DNA from 3 places in the Paenibacillus sp. P22 genome. Region 3 is predicted to be linked to each of the others. Evidence: riboswitches for the same ligand, from Rfam matches in the RefSeq annotation. Region 3 holds a riboswitch; each other region holds the start of a gene.
What was found. A riboswitch is a leader RNA that binds a small molecule or an ion and turns the genes downstream of it on or off. The one in region 3 is predicted to bind cyclic di-AMP.
Positions count from the first base shown of each region.

Region 1: it holds a riboswitch for cyclic di-AMP, as region 3 does, so the genes downstream of both, BN871_RS03865 (TrkH family potassium uptake protein) here and BN871_RS18385 (C40 family peptidase) in region 3, are expected to answer to the same signal.
Region 2: it holds a riboswitch for cyclic di-AMP, as region 3 does, so the genes downstream of both, BN871_RS16415 (C40 family peptidase) here and BN871_RS18385 (C40 family peptidase) in region 3, are expected to answer to the same signal.

Region 1 covers NZ_CBRA020000012.1:19,514-28,256, reverse strand. Annotated here, with positions in the region: gene uvrC (excinuclease ABC subunit UvrC) at 1-824, shown strand, start outside; gene BN871_RS03875 (VanZ family protein) at 1,072-1,590, shown strand; gene BN871_RS03870 (CPBP family intramembrane glutamic endopeptidase) at 1,658-3,301, opposite strand; cyclic di-AMP (ydaO/yuaA leader) riboswitch at 3,539-3,706, shown strand; gene BN871_RS03865 (TrkH family potassium uptake protein) at 3,825-5,177, shown strand; gene BN871_RS03860 (TrkA family potassium uptake protein) at 5,199-5,876, shown strand; gene BN871_RS03855 (LysR family transcriptional regulator) at 5,969-6,943, opposite strand; gene BN871_RS03850 (succinate dehydrogenase cytochrome b558 subunit) at 7,278-7,943, shown strand; gene sdhA (succinate dehydrogenase flavoprotein subunit) at 7,972-8,743, shown strand, end outside.
Region 2 covers NZ_CBRA020000117.1:11,805-20,547, forward strand. Annotated here, with positions in the region: gene BN871_RS29700 (hypothetical protein) at 1-403, opposite strand, end outside; gene BN871_RS16390 (AraC family transcriptional regulator) at 666-1,565, shown strand; gene BN871_RS16395 (YwhD family protein) at 1,912-2,460, opposite strand; gene BN871_RS16400 (M1 family metallopeptidase) at 2,639-4,618, shown strand; gene BN871_RS16405 (hypothetical protein) at 4,646-5,476, shown strand; gene BN871_RS16410 (hypothetical protein) at 5,827-6,066, shown strand; cyclic di-AMP (ydaO/yuaA leader) riboswitch at 6,305-6,467, shown strand; gene BN871_RS16415 (C40 family peptidase) at 6,473-6,976, shown strand; gene BN871_RS16420 (M15 family metallopeptidase) at 7,224-7,883, shown strand; gene BN871_RS16425 (alkaline phosphatase) at 8,037-8,743, shown strand, end outside.
Region 3 covers NZ_CBRA020000138.1:217-6,046, forward strand. Annotated here, with positions in the region: partial or broken gene BN871_RS18375 (CBS domain-containing protein) at 1-100, shown strand, start outside; gene BN871_RS18380 (glycosyl hydrolase family 18 protein) at 180-1,526, opposite strand; cyclic di-AMP (ydaO/yuaA leader) riboswitch at 1,892-2,025, shown strand; gene BN871_RS18385 (C40 family peptidase) at 2,029-2,520, shown strand; gene BN871_RS18390 (GbsR/MarR family transcriptional regulator) at 2,654-3,223, opposite strand; gene BN871_RS18395 (glycine betaine/L-proline ABC transporter ATP-binding protein) at 3,465-4,682, shown strand; gene BN871_RS18400 (proline/glycine betaine ABC transporter permease) at 4,660-5,505, shown strand; partial or broken gene BN871_RS18405 (glycine betaine ABC transporter substrate-binding protein) at 5,530-5,830, shown strand, end outside.

The DNA.
Region 1 (8,743 bases), on a different contig from region 3:
AGAGCTGGCTCAAGATCAAGGTCCACATGCCGCAGCGGGGGCGCAAGCGCGAAGTCGTCGGCATGGCGGAGGGCAACGCCAAGGTGACGCTCGACGAGAAATTCAAGCTGATCGAGCGCGATGAGGAACGCAGCGTCAAAGCCGCTTCGGGCTTGGCAGCTTCCATCGGCTTGACGACGATCCGGCGCATCGAGGCGTTCGACAACTCCAATATCCAGGGAACGAATCCGGTATCGGCCATGGTCGTCTTCATCGACGGCAAGCCGGACAAGAAGGAGTATCGCAAGTACAAGGTCAGGACCGTCCAAGGGCCCGATGATTACGAGACGATGCGCGAGGTCATCCGCCGGCGGTACGAGAGGGTGCTCAAGGAAGGGCTGGAGCTTCCCGATCTTATCGTGGTGGACGGCGGCAAGGGGCAGATCAGCGCGGCGGTCGACATCCTCGAGAACGAGCTCGGCCTTCAGGTGCCGGTATGCGGACTCGTGAAGGATGCCAAGCACAAGACGGCGCAGCTTATGGTCGGCGATCCGCCGGAGCCGGTCATGCTGCCGCGCGACAGCCAGGAATTCTATCTGCTGCAGCGCATCCAGGACGAGGTCCACCGCTTCGCGATCACGTTTCACCGAGAGCAGCGGGGCAAGTCGATGGTTCAATCGACGCTGGATTCCATTCCCGGCATCGGGGAGAAGCGGCGCAAGCAGCTGCTGAAGCATTTCGGCTCCCTCAAGAAGATCCGCGAAGCGACCGCCGAGGAGTTCAAGCCGCTCGGCATCGGCTCCGCTCTGGCGGAGCGGATCGTGGCGGCTCTCAAGGAAGAGTAGCGTTCCCATGCCGCGAGACCGGCAAGACACGGAATGAAGCCTGCTTGGCAGCAGCGCCGCGATCGGCGGAGGCTGGCCGAGCAGGCTTTTTTGACGGCTTCTTCTTGACTGCCCCGCCTGACATGCCGGCAGAGTCCCGAACGGAGGTCCCGGAAAAGGCCGGACAAAGGTCCAGTTCATCCGCTGGATGACGTCATGCTATCATGGTGAAGCTGGCAAAAGGCTTCGGCGAGCATGGAGGGAATTCATGAACAAAAACTGCGTTCCGATTCTGTTATGGAGCATGGCGGCGGTGTACGTGCTGCTGATGGCGGAGCTGCTCTTCCTGAGGGAGGGGGACGGCTTGAGAAGCTTCAATCTGATCCCATTCCATACGATCCAGGAATACATGAACGCCGACGGCGGCATGCGCAGGAATGCGGTGGACGTCAACATATGGGGCAATATCCTGCTCTTTGTTCCCGCCGGGATCTATGCCATGCTGATCGGCAAGTCCGGATCGATATGGCCCAGGCTTGCAGCGGTCGCGCTGCTCAGCGCAGGCGTGGAGGCCGGTCAGTATATTCTGGCCGCAGGGGCGGCGGATATCGACGATGTGATCCTCAACTCGACAGGCGGCTTGATCGGAATCACGATCTATTCCGTCCTGAAGCTGGGATTGAGAAAGCAGGAGCGGGTCAAGCTCTTCCTGTCTCTCTTGTCGGCCGGAGTCGGCGTGCCGGTTCTGATCCTGTCCCTCGTTCTGTACGCCGTCAACCGGGTGTGAGCCCAAAGCAAAAAGCAGAGAATCCGGAGATTCTCTGCTTTTGTTCTGAAGCGCTGATGACTGGAGCTTAACCGGGCGCCAGCGGAATGCTGCTGCTCCGCCGCGAGCCGTACCATTTCATCGCCCAGGCCACGCCGGCAGGCGCGGCGATGTAGACGACGCCAGCAACGATATTGCCGGCTCCGCCGATCAGGAAGAGCGAGATCGACATCAGCACGGAGTCCATGATGGCATGGGCGAATACCGCCGTGAAAAATCCGAACCGGAGGAAGATGTATCCGAACAGAAGGCCGAGAATCGTCAGCTCGATCAGCCTCGTCGTAGACGGGTAGATCGGATAGGTCACATGCCCGAGCGCCCAGATGATCGTAGGGATGAGACAGGCGGCGAACGGGTTTTTCAGCCATTTCATCAGGAGGCCGATGCCGAACAGCCGGTATACGGCCTCCTCCTGGATGGCCGCGCACCACGCCAGCAGCGGCATCAGCAGCGGAGCGGCGAGGTTGTAGGGCGACTGGGTCACGTCGCTTGTCGACCAGGCTCCGGTAAATGCCGACAGGCCGACCAGGATAACGGTCTGCAGGCCGAGAAGGATGAAGCCGAGCACATAGGCGAGCTTCATGCTGCTCCATGCGGTCTCTCCGAAGCGGGACTCGCGGGAGGTCAGCCACAGCCGCCTGCCCTGCGCGCGCCATAACCCGTCCCCGGCGACGAGGGAGAAGTAGGCGGATAGGGCGAGCAGGAAGGTGAGGCCCATCGTGATGACGAGCTGGACCTGGACGACGGTCTCGGCGTTGGGCCGCGCTCCATACATGGCACGGAGGCCGTCGAGCATGTTCACGTTGTTGACGGCATAGAAGCCGAGGAACACGAGGCTGATCGCCCAGCCGCGGCGGCGGAAGGAGCTGTACTTCCTCATGAGGACGGAATAAATGACGGCGAGAATGAACAGGATTCCGCTCGGCAGCAGATTGCCCAGCAGCGACAGGCTGGAGGCGATCCGGTCCTGATCCGCCGTGTAGGCGAGGTAATCCTTGGGCACTTCATAACGCGGCGTGAATTCCGCCAGGACGGTCTTGCCGCCAGACTCCGCTGCGGCGGCGGATGGCGGAGCGGCCTCGATGGTGAGGCGGGCCTGGCCGATCTGTCCTCCCTGCACGGCATACACCGTCTTGTAGCCCGCCGATTCTCCAACCCTCTCCAGCTTGCCGTAGCCGAGCTCGGCGGCTTGCTTGGCGGCGAGACGGTCGAGCTGTTCCGCGCTCGGGGCAAGGACGTCCGAGGATTCGCCGGCAGAGGGCTTGAACACCTGCTTCCAGCCGATCACCCGGCCGCTGGACATGCCGACCTCGACGAACATCTGCCCTTCGGGCAGGGAGAGGGACACCTGCCACGTATCGGTCGGAACGATCTTGCCGGGACCCTCATCGAATTTTTTGGCGAGCTTTTCTTTGCTGAGGTAACCGGTGATGTCCCGGTCGGATTGGTGGACCGTATGGGCGGTGAGAGGCTCGGAGCCGGTCAGCTGCCGGGCGAAAGCCATCGCTGCCTGCTGAGCGTCGGCCTTGGGAACAGGCTTGCCGGAAGCTTCCTCTCCCGACAGCCCTCCCGCGAAGGAAGGGATGATTTGCAAAATCAGGAAGATGGCGGCTCCAATGATTCCCGTCCAAAAGTACTTTCGATAGCTTTTCTCCAACTCGGAGCTGTTCATGATTGTCCTCCTGACGATGCCTGACTGCAGGGCGAGCTTTTATAACCTTACCACAGCGGCTTTCAAATTATCCATGCCGAGGCAGGGAGAGATCGAGATTTCGCGCAAAAGAAAGAGCAAGGGCAGGATTGCGCCTTGCTGCGCTTGTCCCAGCACTCTTTTCCGCCCCATATCGCCCAGCAAGCTTGGATTGGGACATTGGTAACCCGTCCTCTATCCTATATAATCAAATCCGACCATATAGAACAGCCGAATTTCCAAAAGAATACGGGGGAACCATATAGCTGCCTGGAGCAGCTTGGGGTGAATTCCGTTCCGGCGCAGGCGGCAGCCTGTCGGGAGCGGATAGGGCAGCCGTCATGCCCGAATCCGACAGCTAACCTCGGAGGCTGCTTGACCGGACTCGCAGGGCGCACAGGCACTTGGGTTTCCAGTGCTTTTTTTTGTGCTTTCGAAGCGGCATGCGATGATGCCGGGACTTCGCGAACGGCAGGGATATGGAGGCAAAAGGAGAGTCGCCGGCATGCAATCATGGTCTTCCGTATTCAAGCAAGCTTTCAAATTGTCGCCTCCGCGCATTCTCGTCGCCGGATTCGCCGTCATGATCGCCATCGGCTCGCTGCTGCTGATGCAGCCGTTCGCCACGGCCGGCGGAGAGGGCACGAGATGGATCGACGCGCTGTTCACCGCCACCTCGGCGGCCTGCGTCACAGGCCTCGTCGTCGTGGATACCGGCACTCATTACTCGATTGCAGGCCAAATCATCATTCTGCTGCTGATTCAGGTCGGAGGGCTCGGCTTCATGACGATGGCGACGCTGTTCGCCCTCGTGCTGCGCAAGCGCATCTCGCTCAAGGACCGGCTGCTGCTGCAGGAAGCGATGAACCAGAGCTCCATGGAGGGAATCGTCCGGCTGATCCGCAAGGTTCTGCTGTATTCCCTCGTCATCGAAGCGGCGGGAGCGCTGCTGTACGCGGTCCGCTTCGCAGCGGACATGCCGATCGGCCGCGCCGTTTACTTCGGCATCTTCCACGGCGTATCCATGTTCAACAACGCCGGCTTCGACATCTTCGGCGACTACCGGAGCCTCACCGGCTATGTATCGGATCCGCTCGTCAATATCGTGACAATGGCGCTGATCGTTACCGGTGGCCTCGGCTTCATCGTGCTGTCCGATCTGATGGAGTGGAGGAACAACCGCAGGTTCTCCCTCCATTCCAAAGTGGTTCTGCTGGCCACGGGCAGCCTGATCGTCATCGGAGCTGTCGTCATCTTCATCTTCGAATATTCCAACGCCAAAACGATGGAGCCGCTCGGCTTCGGAGGCAAGGTGCTCTCGGCCTTCTTCCAATCCGTCACGACGCGTACGGCGGGAGCCAACACGCTCGACATCGGCGCGATGCGCCAGGCGAGCCTGTTCTTCATGATCATCCTCATGTTCATCGGGGCATCGCCGGGCTCGACGGGCGGCGGCATCAAGACGACGACGTTCATGACGCTCGTCGCCGCGATGGGCGCGATGATCCGCGGCAGGGAGGACATCGTCCTGTTCCGCTACCGTCTGGCCAAGGAGCGCATCATGAAGGCCCTGACGATCACGATGCTGTCGCTTGCGCTCGTGCTCGTCGTGACGATGGTGCTCTGCACCGTCGAGGACCGCGATTTCCTGCGGATTCTGTTCGAGACGGTATCGGCCTTCGGCACCGTCGGGCTCAGCACGGGAATTACGACCAGCCTCAAGGATGTCAGCAAGCTTCTGCTGAGCCTGACGATGTTCGCCGGCAGGCTTGGGCCGCTGACGATGGCCTACGCGCTGAGACCGAAGCAAGGCAAGGAATTATATAAAAATCCAGAAGGCAAGATTATTATCGGATAGGAAAGGAAATAAAGAGACACAATGGGAAAGGGTTCAAAAGGAGAGCAGTACTGCGTCATCGGACTGGGCCGATTCGGCTCCAGCCTGGCCAAGGAGCTCATGCAGCTCGGCTATGAGGTGCTCGGCATCGACCGCAGCGAGGAGCTGGTGGACGATATGAGCGCCCTGCTCACCCATACGCTATGCGCCGACGCGACGGACGAGGACGCGCTGCGCGCGATCGGCATCCGCAACTTCGACTGCTGCATCGTGGCCATCGGGGGAGACATCCAGTCGAGCATCATGGCGGCGATACTGGTCAAGGATTCCGGAGTCGGGAAGGTCGTCGTGAAGGCGGTATCGGAGCTGCACGGCCGGGTGCTGGACAAGCTTGGCGTCGACAGGGTCATCTATCCGGAGCGGGATATGGGAATCAGGGTCGCCCATCAGCTCGTGTCGCCCAATCTGCTCGACTATATCGAGCTGTCGTCCGAATACGCCGTCGCGGAGCTGGCTGTTCCGGGCTGCCTCAACGGCAAGGCGCTTTCCGAGATCGACAGCCGCCAGCGTTACGGCTGCAGCATCGTGGCGATCAACAAGCCCAAGGGCATCATCATCGCTCCCCAGGCGGATTCCATCCTGGAAGAGAAGGATGTCATGGTCGTCATCGGAACGAATGAAGGAATCGAGCAGTTTGAAAATGCGGTGAGCCGCGGCTGACACCAGCCGTGGAAGTACGGGGCGGGCCTGCCGGCGCAGCGGCGGCAGCTCCAGTCCAGGCATAGCGCATAGAAAGAAAGGCAGGAGGCGCGTCAGTCGACGCGGACTCCTGCCTGTTTGGTTTCAACGGCTTTCTGCTGCATGGCCTTCAAGCTTGCTGCCGGCGACGCCGAGCGGCGGAAGTAGTTCGCGGCCGCCTCGCGGATCCAGTCTCTGACGACAGGCTCCAGCCGGGCCGGGTCGCCATGGATGAGCGAGGTGGTCCGCTTGGTCTGCTCCAGCTCCAGCACAGGGACGACCATAAGGTCGTTGTCCGCCAGCATCTGCTGCCGGATATAGGAGTGCGGCAGCAGCGTCGCGGCTCCGCATGTATGGAGCAGCCGCAGGATGGCTTCGAACGAGTCGATTTCCATTTTGACATCGGGATGCAGCCTGTGGGTGTCGAACAGCTCGTCGGTCAGGTTCCGGTACCAGGTTCCTTTGGAGAAGAGGATCATCGGCAGCCCGCTGAGCGTCCGGATCGCCAGCTTTCCGTTCTCGGTGAGCAGATGGCAGCGGGGAAGCACCAGCTCCAGATGGTCGTCGAACAGCGGGACGCAGTGCAGCTGCGGGTCGTCGATGACGGATGCCACGAGGCCGAGATCGATTTTTTTGTCCCGGACGAACGATACGATCTCATGGGTCTTGCCGGTGACGGCCTTGATGTCGATCTCGGGATGGCTGGCGGTCAGCGCCTGGATGAGGTCCGGCAGCGTCGTCTGCAGCGTCGTCAGGCTGGCCCCGATCGTCAGGCTGGAGCGGTGAGTATGCTTGAACTCGCTCAAGGTGCTCATATATTTGCGGTGCAGCTGGCGGGCCTGGAGCGCGTAGTCGTAGGTCAGCTCGCCGATGCGCGTCAGCTCCAGCCTCCGTCCGACGCGGCGGAACAGCTGCGCTCCGAGTTCCTGCTCGAGCTTGGCGATCTTCCGCGACAGCGCCGGCTGGGAAAGGTTGAGCAGCGCCGAGGCTTTGTTCATGCTGGACTGCTCGACCACGGCGGCGAATACGTTGAGATCTTCGTTGAGCATTTCCTGCAGCCTCCGTTCCTTAGGAAGAGAATGGTCGAGCGAGACAGCCAATCTTATCCTGCCCATGCCGGCAGCTTCGCCGGGGGAGCTCGGGCTTATGGCGTCGTCTCTTATGCATATAGGTTATAACATTGTATAAGGAATAAACAATATCTTTATAAGGAAAAAAAGAGTACGATGGAGACTGTGGCTAAACTGTGACCGGAAAAAGCAGGGGAAAGCCGTCGGGATTTGTTGACGCTCCCATGCACGGGCTGTAAAATGGATAAGGTTTGCACAAAATTCGACGTATGATGACTGAAATCAAACGGCTGGAAAGGAGAACGCTTTATTTATGAATGGTAACTCGTACTTAACGCGCAAGATTCACTCGCTGCTCGGGGTGATTCCGCTCGGCCTGTTCCTCGTTGAGCATGCCATCACCAACTACTCGGCGTTCGAAGACGGGCCTGAGGGCTTCAACGACAGCGTCAGCTTCCTGAACGGACTGCCCCTTGTTCTCTTCCTGGAGATCTTCGGCATATTCCTGCCGCTTCTCTTCCATGGAGTATACGGCTTGTATGTCGCCTACCAATCGAACTGGAACAACTCCCGCTTCAAGTACGGACGCAACTGGGCGTTCACGGCGCAGCGCATCACCGGCGTGATCACGTTCATCTTCGTCATCTGGCATGTCTTCGAGACCCGCTTCCAGGTCGCCCTCGGCAACCTGACGCATGAGGAGCTCGGCGCCCGGATGCACGAGATCTTCACGAATCCGGTCTACATCGTGCTGTATGCGATCGGTGTCCTTTCCGCTGTCTTCCACTTCGCGAACGGCATGTGGTCGTTCCTCGTCAGCTGGGGCATTACGGTCGGCCCTCGCGCGCAGCGCGTCTCCGCCTATATCTGGATGGGCGTGTTCGTGATTGTATCGGCCCTGTTCCTGCTTTCCATCGTGGCCTTCACGGGCAGCGACTTCGCCGAATCGGCATCCGCCGTACGTACCTGGATCGGTTAATACGATAGACAAGGAGGACCTCAAAGTCATGGCTAAAAACAACATTATCGTCGTCGGCGGCGGACTCGCCGGCCTGATGGCTACAATCAAGGCGGCCGAGGCGGGCGTGCACGTCAACCTGTTCTCGCTCGTGCCGGTCAAGCGCTCCCACTCCGTGTGCGCGCAGGGCGGCATCAACGGCGCCGTCAATACAAAGGGCGAAGGGGACTCCCCATGGGAGCACTTCGACGATACCGTCTACGGAGGCGACTTCCTCGCCAACCAGCCGCCTGTCAAGGCGATGTGCGAAGCGGCCCCCGGCATCATCCACCTGATGGACCGGATGGGCGTCATGTTCAGCCGCACGCCGGAAGGCCTGCTGGACTTCCGCCGCTTCGGCGGCACGCAGTACCACCGCACGGCGTTCGCCGGCGCGACGACGGGCCAGCAGCTGCTGTACGCGCTGGACGAGCAAGTACGCCGCTGGGAGGCCGCCGGCCTCGTCAGCAAGCATGAGCATTTCGAGTTCATGGGAGCGGTCGTGGACGAGGACGGCGTCTGCCGCGGCATCACCGGCCAGGACCTGCGCACGATGGAGGTCCATTCCTTCCGCGCCGACGCGGTCATCCTGGCGACAGGCGGCCCCGGCATCATTTTCGGCAAGACGACCAACTCGGTCATCAATACGGGCACGGCAGCCAGCGCGGTGTACCAGCAAGGCGTCCACTACGCCAACGGCGAGATGATCCAGATCCACCCGACGGCCATTCCGGGCGACGACAAAAACCGTCTCATGTCCGAATCGGCGCGCGGCGAAGGCG
Region 2 (8,743 bases), on a different contig from region 3:
AGAGCCGTTCCATGTCCCGGGCCAGCTCCATGGCCATGGCGATGGAGCGGAATGCTCCCAGCATGCCGCCAAGTCCCCCGCATTCCCGAGCCTGGTCGTCCAGTCCGAATTGCTTCAGGATATCAAAGTCCATCTTCCAGCGAAGCGCTCCCTGCGGAGCAGCAGAGAGGATGACGAAGTCCGCGCCCGGCAGCGCCTCTTCCCTGTTGTCCGTCTCCGAGACGAGGAGATCGACCCCGTGCTGCCGGGCAAGAGCCCGGCCCGCTCCTGCCATCGCGGCGGCCGCCTCCAGATTCAAGTCCACCAGCACGAGCTCTCCCTCCATGCGATGCTTGACGATGCAGTCTTCGAGGACGGTCGGTGCAAACACGAAGCTGCCTCCTCCGATCAGAACGATTTTCATCCCGCTTTGCTCCTTTGGACGGCTTCGATACTTGCGGCGCCGGACAAAATGCCGGGCTTGCCGCAGAAGTCCGTTCTTCTATATTGTAGAGAGAAGATCGGCAGGGACGGAATAACCATCCCGGCTCATCGCCAAGCTATTGTTAGCCAAAACGGACATTCCCTGCGGACGCAGCCGCCGCGTATACGGGGTGGAAGCACTCGCGGCGGGAGGTTCGCGCCGCCTATATCCATTCCTGCAGGATGAAAAGGAGCTCGGCCATTTGGAAACCCGCGATTACCGCCCTTTTATGCTGGAGAGCCTGTCGGAACGGCTGTACCTGTACGGGCTGCAGGTCAATAACGTCCGGCAAGGATTCACCAGTCTGCGGCATGTGCATCACCGGATGGTGGAAGTGAACCTGGTTCTGGAGGGAGTCCAGGAGGTCATTGCCGGCAAGGATTCCTTCCTTCAGCATCCGGGAGATTTCGTGCTGATCCATCCGGGGCAGATTCACGAATTCCGCAGCGCGGGCAGCGGCAGCCTCACTTATGCCGTGTTCCACCTGCAATGCGATGATCTCGGCCTGACCGAGCTGCTGGAGCGAAAAAACAAAGTCCTGTATTCCGCCGGTTCCAGCCTCGCTCTCGAGCTTGCGCCTAAAATGGACAGGCTGCTCAACGAAGCTGCGGAACAAGGCTCCCGCCTCGCCGTCCTCGGCGAGGCATGCGCCATGATGGCCGCTGCGGAGAAATCTCTGCGGCTTGAGCCGGACCGCCAGGATTACGGACGGGAAGCCCTTGCCGGACGGCTGGCGGCCGAAATCGAAGGCGCGCTTGCCCAGGCATGGGACGGCGAATCCGGCATGCCCCGGATCGAGACTCTCGCTTCCCGCATCGGCCTCAGCAGCCGCCATGCCGGCAGGCTGTTCCGGGAGGTGTTCCACATGTCCCCGGGCCGCTATCTGGCCATGCTCCGCGAGCAGGAGGCGATGCGCCTGCTGGCCGCAACGCCGGCTGCGGTGGAGGAGATCGCGCATGCGGTCGGTTACCGCGACGTGCAGAGCTTCAGCCGCCAGTTCCGCAAATGGACGGGTCAAAGCCCGTCCGGGTTCCGCCGTGCCGCCGGAGAAGGCGCCGCCCACTATTTGACGCCGCTGAGCCGCCGCGGCATGGAGGGATAATAGGCACCCACCCAGCCTCCCCGCACTCAGGCCGGAGCGACGCTTCGGCCTAAAAGGCTTGCAGCTGTCAGCTGCAAGCCCTTTTTAAGGATGGAGAAGTTATTTATGGATCAGTTTCCTTATCAGCCATATAAGAAGGACAATGAACACTACCAGCACGAGCATGCCGCTGAACCCGAATCCGCTAAAGATACGAACCCCCCTCTCGTAAGATGATTCACCCTTCCTTCCCATTCCTTCCCGTATAACCCATTTCCTGCTCACAGGAGAAAATGAGCCCGACAAAAAAACCTCCGCAGCAGCCGCTCGAAGCGGCCGACGGAGGTTGGATGAGAAGCCTGGATGCTCAGCCTTCCAGCTGTTCCTTGAGCGCCGCGGGGGAATTCTCCCACCACTCGGCGTTGTTCTCGATCAGCAGCTTTTTGAGCGCCTGCTTGTCGGAAGCCGGCAGCTCCTCCAGCATGAACCGGCGCTTGATCGCATAGTCCAGGTTGTTGACATGCTGGGCGAGAATCTTCCAGCCGCGGCGGATTTCCGGATCAACCGTCATCGGACAGGCTGTCGCTCCCGCGTAGTAGGAGCCCTCGTCGTCGCGGTCGACGGCTACCCACACGATCCAGCACGGACGGCCGTTCGGAACGGCTTCCTTGTCCGTAAGGAATTTGATGCCCTTCTCTATCTTGCTCTTCGCATGAATCGCGCCGTTATCGATATAAGCCTCGCCGCCGTCGATGATGACCGAGGATACGCGGCTGAGATCGATCGTTCCCGCTCCGAAGCCGCGATGCTCCTTGCTGCTCACGACGTTGAGCGACAGCGAGCGCTTGCCCTTGGCCGGCTGCGCCGCTTCTCCCTCCGGGCTGCCCGGGGATGGCGTTCCTTGATTTTCTTCCATTGCTGATCCCTTCTTCCGTGTGAATAATGAAGTCCAAAATGGCTATAAAAGCCCGTCAAACCGCTAGCTGGCGGGACGGGCCGGGAGTTCGTCCGGATAAATTCCATTTTAGCTAATAATCAGGCAAAAGCAAACATATACATGCCTTAGAAGCTTGTCAACGGGAGGGAACCGGTCCATGGCCTCAAGCCGAACTTGCAAAACACTGCTGCTCGCCCTGCTCTTCACGTCATCTCTTCTCGCCCCGTTCCAAGGCAGCGGACATCACGGACTTACTTCTTATACATATGCCGCTGCCGCTGCCGGAAATGAACCCGGCGTGGAGCCGGCGGCCGAGAGCTCTCCCGCCCCGGAGCCGGAAGCGGAGCCGCTGTCCCGAAGAGTGACCAACTACCAGATCCAGGTCAAGCTGAGCGGACGCACGCTGACCGGGACGGAGACGGTCACCTGGAAGAATCCCGGACGGAAAACCGTGTCGGACATGTATGTCCATCTGTATCCGAATGCCTTCTTGTCGGATAAAACCACGTTCATGAAGGAATCCGGCGGAAAGCTCCGGGACGACAAGGCGACGGCCGGCAGCACCGGCTACATGCGTCTCGACTCCTTCAAGACGGAGGACGGAGAGAGCCTCCTGCCTCGGGTCCACTATGTGCAGCCGGACGACGGCAACAAGGACGACTACACGCTGGCCAAGCTCAAGCTGCCGCAGCCGGTCGCTCCGGGCGAGGAGGTCACGCTCCAGATCGGCTTCACCGTCGGGCTTCCCGAGGTGTTCGCCCGCATGGGCTATTCGGGGGATTTCACGATGGCGGGGCAGTGGTTCCCCAAGATCGCGGCCTACAACACGACCAGCACCGGCACGCGCAGCGCGGAAGGCTGGAACGTGCACCAATACCACGGCAACTCGGAATTCTACAGCGACTTCGGCGTGTATTCCGTCAAGATCGAAGTTCCCGCCGGCTACAAAGTCGCTGCCACCGGCGTCCAGACGAAGCTCGAAGCGGCCAAGGGCGGACAGCAATATACGTTCTATGCCGAGGACGTGCATGACTTCGGCTGGTCCGCCTCGCCCGATTTCCTTTACAGCGAGGAGCCTTTCTCCGCTCCCGGCGTTCCCGGAGTCCGCATCAAGCTCTATCTCGACCCGCTGCACAAGGAGCAGAAAGAGCGTTACATGCACGCCGCCAAATCGGCCCTGGCCAAATACGCCCAGTGGTACGGCAGCTACCCGTACAGCACTCTCTCCATCGTCGTTCCTCCCAAAGGGGCCAATGGCGCCGGCGGCATGGAATATCCGACGCTCGTGACCGCATTCGCCGCCGAGACGGACAATCCCGGCTACAGTCTGGAGCGGACGGTCGTGCATGAGATCGGCCATCAGTACTGGTACGGCATGGTCGCCTCCAACGAGTTCGAGGAAGCCTGGCTGGACGAAGGCTTCACCTCCTACTCCGAGGACAAGGTCATGGAAAGCGAATACGGAGTGGAGCCCCGCACGGCGCTGGAAGCGAGCTACGTCACCGATCCGGCCCCGCTCAAGCTGCTTTCCTGGTCGTTCGGCTCGCACAGCCGGTATGCGGACAATGTCTACAGCCGCGCCAAGCTGGTGCTGACCGGCATCGAGAACCGGGTCGGCACAAACATCATGAGCAAGATCATGCGGACCTATTTCAACCAATATAAATTCAAGCATCCGACCACGGCGGACTTCAAGAAAGTCGTCGAGCAGGTCAGCAAGCAGAACTGGGACGACTACTTCAGCCAGTTCGTGTACGGAGGCGAGATGGCCGACTATTCAGTCGCCTCCATCCGCGTCTCCAAGGCAGCGGACTCCGGCGCCTCCAAAATGTACGAGTCCGACGTGCTCGTCAAGCGGGGCGGCGGCGTCTACGGTCCGGTTCCGGTCACCTTCAAGTTCGCCGACGGCTCTACGGCCTCCCGCACCTGGGACGGGGTGGAATCGGATATGCTCTACAAGCTGACCGCTCCCTCCCCGCTGCTCTGGGCCGCGGTCGATCCGGACCGCACCAACGTACTGGACAACCGGCAGATGAACAACTTCCTGAAGGCCGAGGCTCCCCGCAAGCAGGAGGTCCGGATCAGCCTCGGCATCGTGAAGGCGCTGGAATGGATTGCGGGAGCGTTCGCCTGGTAGCGGCCCGAAGAGAGGAGAGTCTCAAACGTGTCTACTTATCTCAAGCAAGGGTGGCGCCTGACGATCAAACATCTGCCTGTGGCCGTCGCCCTGTTCCTGTACCGGTTGTTGTGGGGATTTTTCCTCTACCGTTATGTCGACTCCATTATCGGACCGCTGCTTCGGCGGTATCCCGGAGCGAACGAGCCTTCGCAAGGGGCGGATGCCTTGTTCTGGGCGGAAGCCCAGTTCCGGCTCATGAAGACCGATCTCGCCCAGCCGTTCCTGTGGACGCTGGCCGCCCTGCTCCTCTCCCGCATGATCGTCACGCCGCTCATCAATGCCGGCCTGTTCTATTCCATTCACCATGCGGCGGCGGGACATGAAGGCGGCACCCTATTCCTTCAGGGCATGCGCAAGGCATGGAAGCCGGTCCTGCTTCTCTATTGGGCGGAAACGCTTCTTGCCGCCGCTCCTCTCTGGTGGCTGGGCTCCCGGGCATGGGATGTAGTCAGGAACGGCTCCTCTCTGCAGGAAATCGCCGTCAGCATCTTGCCTTGGGCGGCAGCGTGGCTGCTGTGGATCGGGATTCTGCATCTGCTCAGCCTCTCCCTCCAGTTCGGAGCGGTATCCAGGCTCAAAGTCTCGGCGTCCGTGTCGGGCGCCTGCAGACGGCTGCTCCCGATGGCGGGCCTCAGCCTGATCCTGCTCCTCTTCTCCGGCGTCATCGGGGCCGGCTTCAGCGCCGCAGCGATGGGATGGGCCGGATTGGCCGCCCTCGTCATCCAGCAAGCCTATCATCTGGTCCGCACGCTGCTCGACTTGTGGCTGCTGACATCACAGTACGCTTGCTGGGAGGATTCGCGTTACATTAGTTGACAAAGCGATAATTCCATCGTACAATTGTGAAAATTCTCTGACAATTAGGACTTGTTTTCAAAGAGCGCCTGCCGGTTTAATAACTTCTCAGGCATTCGGGAATCCTATCGTTCCGCTCGATTCACAGATATCGAATCCCGGCGTTCGGCAGACTGACGGGCTCCCGCTCCCCATCCGCTGTCTGCCTCCGGATGTGACGGGCATCGACAGATGCAAGCGATGAAAACAACGAATGGGCATGCTGTAAGCGCAGTTTACCGCACACACAATCGCCGGCTCTCTCGGAGCCGCCCCCATACATCGAACAGCAGAATAGAGAAAATAATCAAACCAGAGAGGAAAATCGAACGATGACCGAACAAATTCAAGCTTATTATGAAGAGCTCCACCAATCCACCGCCGAGCTGCTTTACCGTTTTGAGCATTACGACCTGAACCCCAACGCCGGCAAGGCCCTTGAGGCGATCAGCAGCGAACACGCCCGGCTCAGCCCGGATGCCGGCAGCCTGCAGGAGGAAGCCCTGATGAAGCTGGTCGGAATGAGATCCCGGCTGCTTACCCTGATGGAAGACGTCCTTTATACCGTTTGATCCAGCCGCGGAATCAGGCAAGCCCCGCCTTCTCATGGAGAAGGCGGGGCTTTTTTGGACTTGCAGGCCACGGCGCAGAAATCGGGACGAGTCGCCAATATCATCTGCTGCGGGGAGAATAGCTCCCCTATAAACAGCGATGTAAACGCTGTCCTCATCCCTTTGAAACATGAGAATTATTAGAAAATGTCGTTTTCGGAAGGAGAAGCGGCGAAAAGCAAGAATATGTCTTCCAGTATCATTCAAAATGCCGAATTCCGTTGAACATGGAAACGGGGGAACCACTTTCCGGGTGAATTGATTTTGGGCGTCGCCAGTCATTCTCACGCATGCCGCAGGAATCATAGGGAACCTTCAACCGAACCCCACAGCTAACCTCGTAGGCTCTGGAAGGAGCAACTCAAGCTTGAAGAAGAAAGCAGCAAGCCTCATCCTCGGAATCTCTCTGCTGTTCACTGCAGGCGTAGGCAGCGCAGCGGCTGATTCCAAAATGGACGGTGTCATCAGCGATCTCGTCGGCACGCCGTACAAGACGGCCGGAACGACGACGAGCGGATTCGACTGCTCCGGATTCACGTCCTATGTATTCAAGCAATTCAAGATCTCCCTGCCGCATTCTTCCGCTTCCCAAGCAGGCTTGGGCAAGAAAGTCGCGAAGGCCGATCTCAAGGCGGGCGACCTCGTGTTCTTCAATACGAGCGGCCGCGGCGTCTCGCATGTCGGAATCTATGTCGGGGACGGCAAGTTCGCCCACTCCTCGTCGAGCAAAGGCGTCATGATCAGCAGCCTGAGCGATTCCTACTATACGAAGCGTTACGTGTCCGCACGCCGGATCATGGACGACACCAAGTACGAAAAATACGCCGACGATCCAGCCGATACGGTTGACGGCAGTCCCGATGTGGACTAGCCTGTCCTGAATCCGGATCCCCCCTTGCGCAAACCGCAGCAGCCGGCCCTTCGGGGCGGCTGCCAGCGGTTTGTTTGCTTTTTGGACTTGTCGGCGCCAAGGCGGCTGCAATTTCCAGCCCATTCCTTTCCTTACCCCCGCTGATCCAGCTGGAAACGGATTCCATGCCGATCCGCCGTTTCCTGAAGCTTTTTTTCCTTTCCGCTCGTATAAGCTTGAACAATGCGAACGAGCAAAGGAGACCTTCATGCAGCAAAGCCCCATGACGGGCGGACAAAAGGGCCGCAGCCCCAAGTCCGCAGGCCGGACTCAGACCCGGCGCAGAAACGGCCTCGGCTGCCTGCTGCTGGCCGCAGGACTTGTACTGGCAGCCGCAGCCCTGTTCAAGCTGGAGAAGCCGCGCCTGTTCGACCGGGTCGTCCCTCCGGGACTATACCGGGAGGTGCCTCCCGTAACGCAGCTGCATCCGGTGCTCGACCGGAAAAAGGACGAGCTTATCTCGCTGGCCGCCGCCAAAGGCATCAAAGTCGTCATCACCGACGGCTTCCGCAGCTCGGCGGAGCAGGATGTCCTGTACAGCAAAGGCCGGGAAGGCGGAGGCTCCATCGTTACCCATGCCCGCGGCGGAGAATCCTACCACAACTACGGTCTGGCGATCGACTTCGCTCTCAAGGACCGCACAGGCGATATTATCTGGGATATGGAATACGACGGAAACAAGAACGGCAAAGCCGACTGGCTGGAGGTCGTAGCGATCGCCAAGAGTCTCGGCTTCACATGGGGCGGCGACTGGCCCCAGTTCCCGGACAATCCCCATCTGCAAATGGATTTCGGCTATTCGATCTGGGAGCTGAAAAACGGAAATCGCCCTCCGGAGGATGGAAACGCGGGCGAGGAGAAGAACTAGCAGCCGAATGGATGCATGCATGAAAACGCCTTGCGGCTTCGCAGGCGTTTTCTTCATTTTACCAATTATTCATAAATCGTTAGCACCTGCTTAATCATTCTCTCTTACGCTGTGGAAGTGCATTCATTTCTAGTAGCGGAGGGGTTTGGGGAGATGAAGAAAGGAAAAGCAGGAAAAATGCTTCTCGGAGCGGCGCTTGCGAGCGCCATGGCAGCAGGAGGAATCGGAATGGCCGAGCTGACTCCGGCTCCTGCGGCGGCAGCCGAAGCGGCCGCGACGGCCAAAGCGGCGCCGTCCATTTACGTGGCTCCAATCCATAATGCCAAGTTCCTGGCGGGCAGCAAATTTGATTTCCGCGTGGAATTGAACGACTGGACCGGAAACGCCTCGGCCGTCAGCATCCAGATCAACGGCAAAAGCGCGGAAGCCTTTTTCGGCAAAAGCTTCGAGAAAACCAGCACCGCCTCAAGCTCCTCCTTCATGATCCGCGGCGTTACGCTGGACAAGCCGGGCTCCTACACCGTTAAGGTGACGGCCGGCTCCTTGTCCCGCACGGTCTCCTATGAAGCGGTGACCACCTCCGCAGCCGGCAAGAAGGCGAAAAACATCATCCTCTTCGTCGGGGACGGCATGTCGCAGCCGAGCATCACCATCGCCCGCGCAATGTCCAAGGGCTTGAGCGAGGGCAAGTACAACGGCCTCATGGAGATGGACAAGCTGGAGCAGCGCGCCGTCGTCACGACCTCCGGCATGGATTCCATCGTCACCGACTCGGCCAACAGCGCCAGCGCCTACAATACCGGCCACAAATCCGCCGTGAACGCCCTCGGCGTCTATCCGGACAATACGGAAAGCTCGCT
Region 3 (5,830 bases):
GAAGCAGATCAAAAAGCTGCCGGTCCACCGGGGCGGCGTCCTTGCGGGCATCATCAGCCGCGGCGACGTCATCCGGCAATCGTTTCAATCTCTTCTTTAACGAGCCGCTTTCAAGCCGAAAAAGAGCCCATGATGCCGGCCAGGCATCATGGGCTCTTTTTCGTTCTGCATTCCGCCGATCATTTCATCGCTTGATAGATGGCCTCCAGCAGCTCTCCGTTCATGTTCTGGCCGTACTCCCAGAACATGATGCCGCCGAGACCGCCGGATTTCACGTAATTTACTTTTCCCGTCAGCGATTCCGCATCGTCGTAGCTGAGGAAGCCGCCGCTGGAATTCGTCAAGTACGGGGCTCTTGCGGTGGAATCCCACTGGCGGGTCCAGCCGTTCTTGTTGATATAGCTCGCCTTGAGCTCATCATAGGTGTAATCGCCGGAGCCATGGGAGTAGAAGGCGCCTCCGGCGACGAGCTTCGCTGCCGGAGCGCCCTTGCCCTTCAGCAGCTTGATGGCGGAATCGACGCTGTAGCTGGCCATCGGGGAGTTGTAGAGAGCGGTATGATGGGTATTCGCGCCGTTCTGCAGGTCGTATGTCATGACGTTGAGGAAATCGAAGGAAGGGATGACCGCGGCGATATCGATGTTGCCGAGACCGTAATCGGAAGCGCCGACGGCGGCTGTAAGCTGGTATTTGTTGGCGGAGCGCCCATCGGCGGAGCTGGCCGAATCCAGAACCGAACGGAGCTTCTGGATGAACAAAGTATAGTTCGCGCGGTCGCCTGAGCCCGGATATTCCCAATCGATATCGATGCCGTCCAGCTTATTGGCCCGGATATAGGATACGGCGCTGTTGGCGAACGCCGTGCGGCTAGCTTCCGTAGCCGCTGCTGCCGGGAAGCTCGCGGAGCGGCCCCAGCCTCCGACGGAGACGAGAACCTTGAGATTCGGATTTTTGGATTTCAGCGAGACGAGCTGCGCCAGCTTGCCGGTATCCCCTCCGCTGACACCGGTAGAGGTCGCGTCGGCGAAGGCGTAGAACACATGCGTCAGCTTTTCGGCCGGCACGGTGCTGATGACGGGGAAATGCCAGTCGGCTACATACGCGCCGATGATTTTTCCGGCAGGGACAGGAGTGGCCGTCGGCGTCGGCGTTTTGGTCGGCGCCGGCGTCGGTGTCGGAGTGGCGCTAGGCTTAGGCGTAGCCGAAGGAGCAGGGGTTACCGTCGGAGTCGGCGTAGGGGATGCCGAGCAGACGGAGAGCGCTTTCCAGGCTCCCCATTCTCCGGCGAGATCCGGACGCTCGCCTTGCGTCCACCATTTGGCTTCATAGAGCGTGCCGGAGTAGACCGCCTTCTGCCCGACGGTATAGACGGATGACGAGCTCCAGGCAGCGACTCCGCTGCATGCATCCGCAGCGCTGGCTTTCTGGACGGCGGCGCCTTGCGGAAGGAGCGAAAAGGCGAGCAGCACGGCAAGCATCAAGACTCTCAGCGCGGAAGCGGCGATGCGGCGGTTCGATTTGAACATGAACGATACCTCCTGAAGGATAGGATGATAGGGGCGAAGCAAGAATGAGAGGGGATATCCGGCCTCCTTTTTTCGAATCTATTGAAAGCACTTTCATTATCAATGAAAGTGTTTATCGATAAAAGGGGAAAATTGGATGAAAACAGGGAGAAATTTCTAGCGAATAGGAATAGAGTACCTTAAGAGGATAAGGAGAGAGGAATTTACATGGCGGGATAGGGTCGGATTACATCTCTATCTCGATAAAAACAAGGTCGAATGGCCCTCCGGATCGGGAAGAGTCGAATTATGAAAGACTTCTAATAATCCAAAGGGAGGAGTTCGACAAAAAACTACGAATATTAACCAATAGCAAACAGGCTTGAAACAAATAAATGCCGAATTTTCGCTAAGAAAAACGGGGGAACCACTCGGGGTGAATGAATTCTGCAAGAGAGAATTCTAGGGAACCTTCTACCGAACCCATCAGCTAACTTCGTAGGCACCGGAGGGAGAACCATCAGTGAAGAAAGTCATCATGTCCATTACCGCTTTCATTCTTATTGCCGTGTTCGCATCATCCAGCGTATTCGCGAGCACCGAATTGAAGTCATCCATCGGCAAGGTTCTCGGCACTCCCTACAAGTATGGGGGCACGACTACGGCAGGATTCGACTGCTCGGGATTCGTCCGCTATATTTTCGGCCAGTTCGACGTGAAGCTGCCACGCTCCTCCCAGTCCCAGGCCAAGGCCGGCACGAAGGTGGACAAGGATGATCTTCGTCCGGGGGATCTCGTCTTCTTCAACACCAGCGGCCGCGGCATCTCGCATGCCGGCATCTATGTCGGAGACGGCAAGTTCGCCCACTCCTCGAGCAAGGGCGTCCGGTATACGGATCTGGACGATGCCTACTATGCCAAGCGCTACGTTACGGCGCGCCGCGTCGCAACGGGCGAGGATTACAGCAAGATGGTGAGCGAAGAGGAAGAAACGGCCGACGACGCCGGGGAATGACGGACGGCTCCAGAAGGATGAAGAGAGACAGGCGGCATGAGCCGCCTGTCTCTCTTTTTTTGTCCAGTCGGCTGCAGTTCAGCAGCACAACCAAAAAGAAGCCTTCCCGCCGGGGAAGGCTTCTTTTTGGGTTTCAGCTTGAAGGCTCTTCCTTCGGCACATGCTTGAAGATCTCGCCGGATTCCATGAGATCGATGACCCGGTCCAGCCACAAATAATAGTCGATCGCCTGGCGGATCTTCTCCAGATCGCCGCCGATCAGGGCGTGCAGGGCTTCCGAGCCGCCGCTCTCGGCCAGCTTGTCCAGCTCCGCCTTGGAGCGGCGAAGCGCCATCAGGTTGAGCTCCACGGCCTTTCTCCACTTCAGGACAAAAAAATCGGCGAACGTCTGGTGCCAGTCCCGCTCGACTTCATACAAGTCCTTCCGCGAACCCTTTTCCCATACCTTGTTCACCATATTCAAATCAACCAGCGTGCGGATGCCGGTGCTCATGCTCGTTTTGCTCATTTCCATCGCTTGGCCCATCTCGTCGAGATTCATCGGCTTGTCCTGGAAAAACATCAGCCCATACAGCAGTCCTGTAGATTGCGTAATGCCGTACAGGTCCATGTTCTTGCCGATGGACTCGATCACGCGCTTGCGCGCCTTCTGGATTGCCTGCTCCTGCGCGGCCTCCAAGCCGGCGAAATCATTGGTCATCATGTCCGCTCCTTCATCGCCTTCTCGGCTGACAAAGTAATTGTAAGAAACAATCCCGGCAATGTAAAGCGCTTAATGAACGAGTATATGAGAGGATACGGGAGCATTTGGCATATAAACTATATACAGAAAAAACCGTACGTACTTATTATACGGATAAAACGGTTGACGGTGTCATAAATTGTTCGATAGACTAGTTCGAGTGAGCGTTGGCCGCAAGCGAGGCCATGAGGAGGTGAAGCGCTTGTCGATCATTGAAGTCACGGATGTGACGAAAATATTCGGCGAGGATCCAAAACGAATTCTGCCGCTTCTGAAGGAAGGGTGGAGCAAGGACAGGATCTTTAAAGAAACGAGGCATACGGTTGGGGTCAACCGGGTTCAGTTTGCCGTCGAGCCGGGAGAAATCTTTGTCATCATGGGATTGTCCGGCAGCGGGAAATCGACTCTCGTGCGTCTGCTGAATAGGCTTATCGAGCCGACAGGAGGCGCCATCCGCATCGCGGGACAGGATATTACCCGCCTGAATGCGGAGCAGCTGAGGAAGGTGCGCCAGAAAAAGATCAGCATGGTCTTCCAGAAATTCGCGCTGTTCCCGCATCGGACGCTGCTTGAGAACGTGGAATACGGGCTTGAGGTCCAGAAGGTGCCCAAAAAGGAAAGAGAACCGAAAGCAAGGGAAGCCTTGCGGCTCGTCGGACTGGAAGAAAGGGCGGACAGTTATCCCGAGCAGCTGAGCGGCGGCATGCAGCAGCGGGTCGGACTGGCAAGGGCGCTGGCGAACGACCCTGAGATCCTGCTCATGGACGAAGCGTTCAGCGCGCTCGATCCGCTCATCCGCAAGGATATGCAGGACGAGCTGCTGGAGCTGCAGGAGAAAATGAAAAAAACGATCGTGTTCATTACGCATGATTTGGATGAGGCGCTGCGGATCGGAGACCGCATCGCGCTCATGAAGGACGGAGCGATCGTGCAGATCGGCACGCCGGAAGAAATCATGGTCAATCCTGCCAATGAATATGTGGAGCGGTTCGTCGAGGACGTGGATTTGTCCAAGGTGCTGACCGCCTCCCATGTGATGCGGCGTCCCGAGACGATCGGTCTCGACCGCGGCGCCAGGGTCGCCCTGCAGCTGATGCGCGAGAGCGGCATCTCCAATCTGTTCGTGACGGACCGCAGCCGCAAGCTGATCGGCGTCCTCACCGCCGACGACGCGTCGGAGGCGGTGAAGCGCGGACAGCCGCTGGAGGAGATCGTCATCCGGGATACTCCGGTCGTCGCTCCGGAGATGCTGCTCCACGAGCTGTTCGATATATGCGGCACCAGCAAGTATCCGGTCGCCGTCGTGAACGAGGCGGGACGCATCGTCGGCGTCATCGTGCGCGGAGCCGTGCTCGGAGCGCTTGCCGGACATGTCGCGAATCGGGAGGTGAGCGTGGATGCTGCCGAAACTACCGCTTGATAAATGGGTGGACCGCATGGTCGATTCCATCGAGGAGAACTTGAATTTCCTGTTCGATCCGATTTCGGCCGCAATCGAAGGCGTCGTGGACTTTTTCTCTTATCTGCTCCATCTTCCGCCTGCGATCGTGCTGATCGTTCTGTTTGCGGCGCTGGCCTGGTGGATCATGCGCTGGCCGATGGCGCTGTTCACGTTCGTCGGCTTGTTCCTGATCGACAATCTCGGTTATTGGGACCATACGATGGATACGCTGGCGCTCGTGCTGACATCGGCGATCGTCAGCATCGTGCTCGGCGTGCCGATCGGAATCGCCTGCGCCCGCAACAACCGCACGCAGAGCATCGTGACGCCCATCCTTGATTTCATGCAGACGATGCCGGCGTTCGTCTACCTGATCCCGGCCGTGACGTTTTTCAATCTGGGCGTTGTGCCCGGCGTCATCGCCTCGGTCATTTTTGCGGTGCCGCCGACGATCCGCCTGACGAATCTCGGCATACGCCAGGTGCCGGCCGACCTGGTGGAGGCGGCCGATTCCTTCGGCTCCACCCCTTCCCAGAAGCTGTTCAAGGTGCAGCTGCCGCTCGCGGTGCCATCGATCATGGCAGGCATCAACCAGACGCTCATGCTCGCCCTGTCCATGGTTGTCATCGCTTCCCTGATCGGGGCGCAGGGCATCGGAGCGGATGTATACCGCGCCGTCAGCCAAATCAAGACGGGCAAAGGCTTCGAAGCCGGCCTGGCCATCGTCATACTGGCGATCTTCCTGGATCGGCTGACGCAGCATCTCGTCAAAGGAAAAAAACATGCGGACAGGAGAGGATAGATTTTGATTCGGAATTCTTGGAAAATGGTTGGGGTACTCGGACTTGCAGGAGCCATCGCGCTTGGAGGCTGTTCTTCGAACAGCAATGACAATGGAACGGCTTCCGGGGGAAGCGGGGCGTCTGTCGGCAAGGCTGTCGGCCATAAAATCATCGGCATCGATCCCGGCGCCGGCCTGATGGCTGCCGCCAACCGTGCTGTCGAGGACTACGGCCTGTCGGACTGGACGCTGGTCGAAGGCTCCGGAGCGGCGATGACCGTAGCGCTCGACAAGGCGATCAAAAAGAAGGAGCCGATCATCGTCACCGGCTGGACGCCTCACTGGA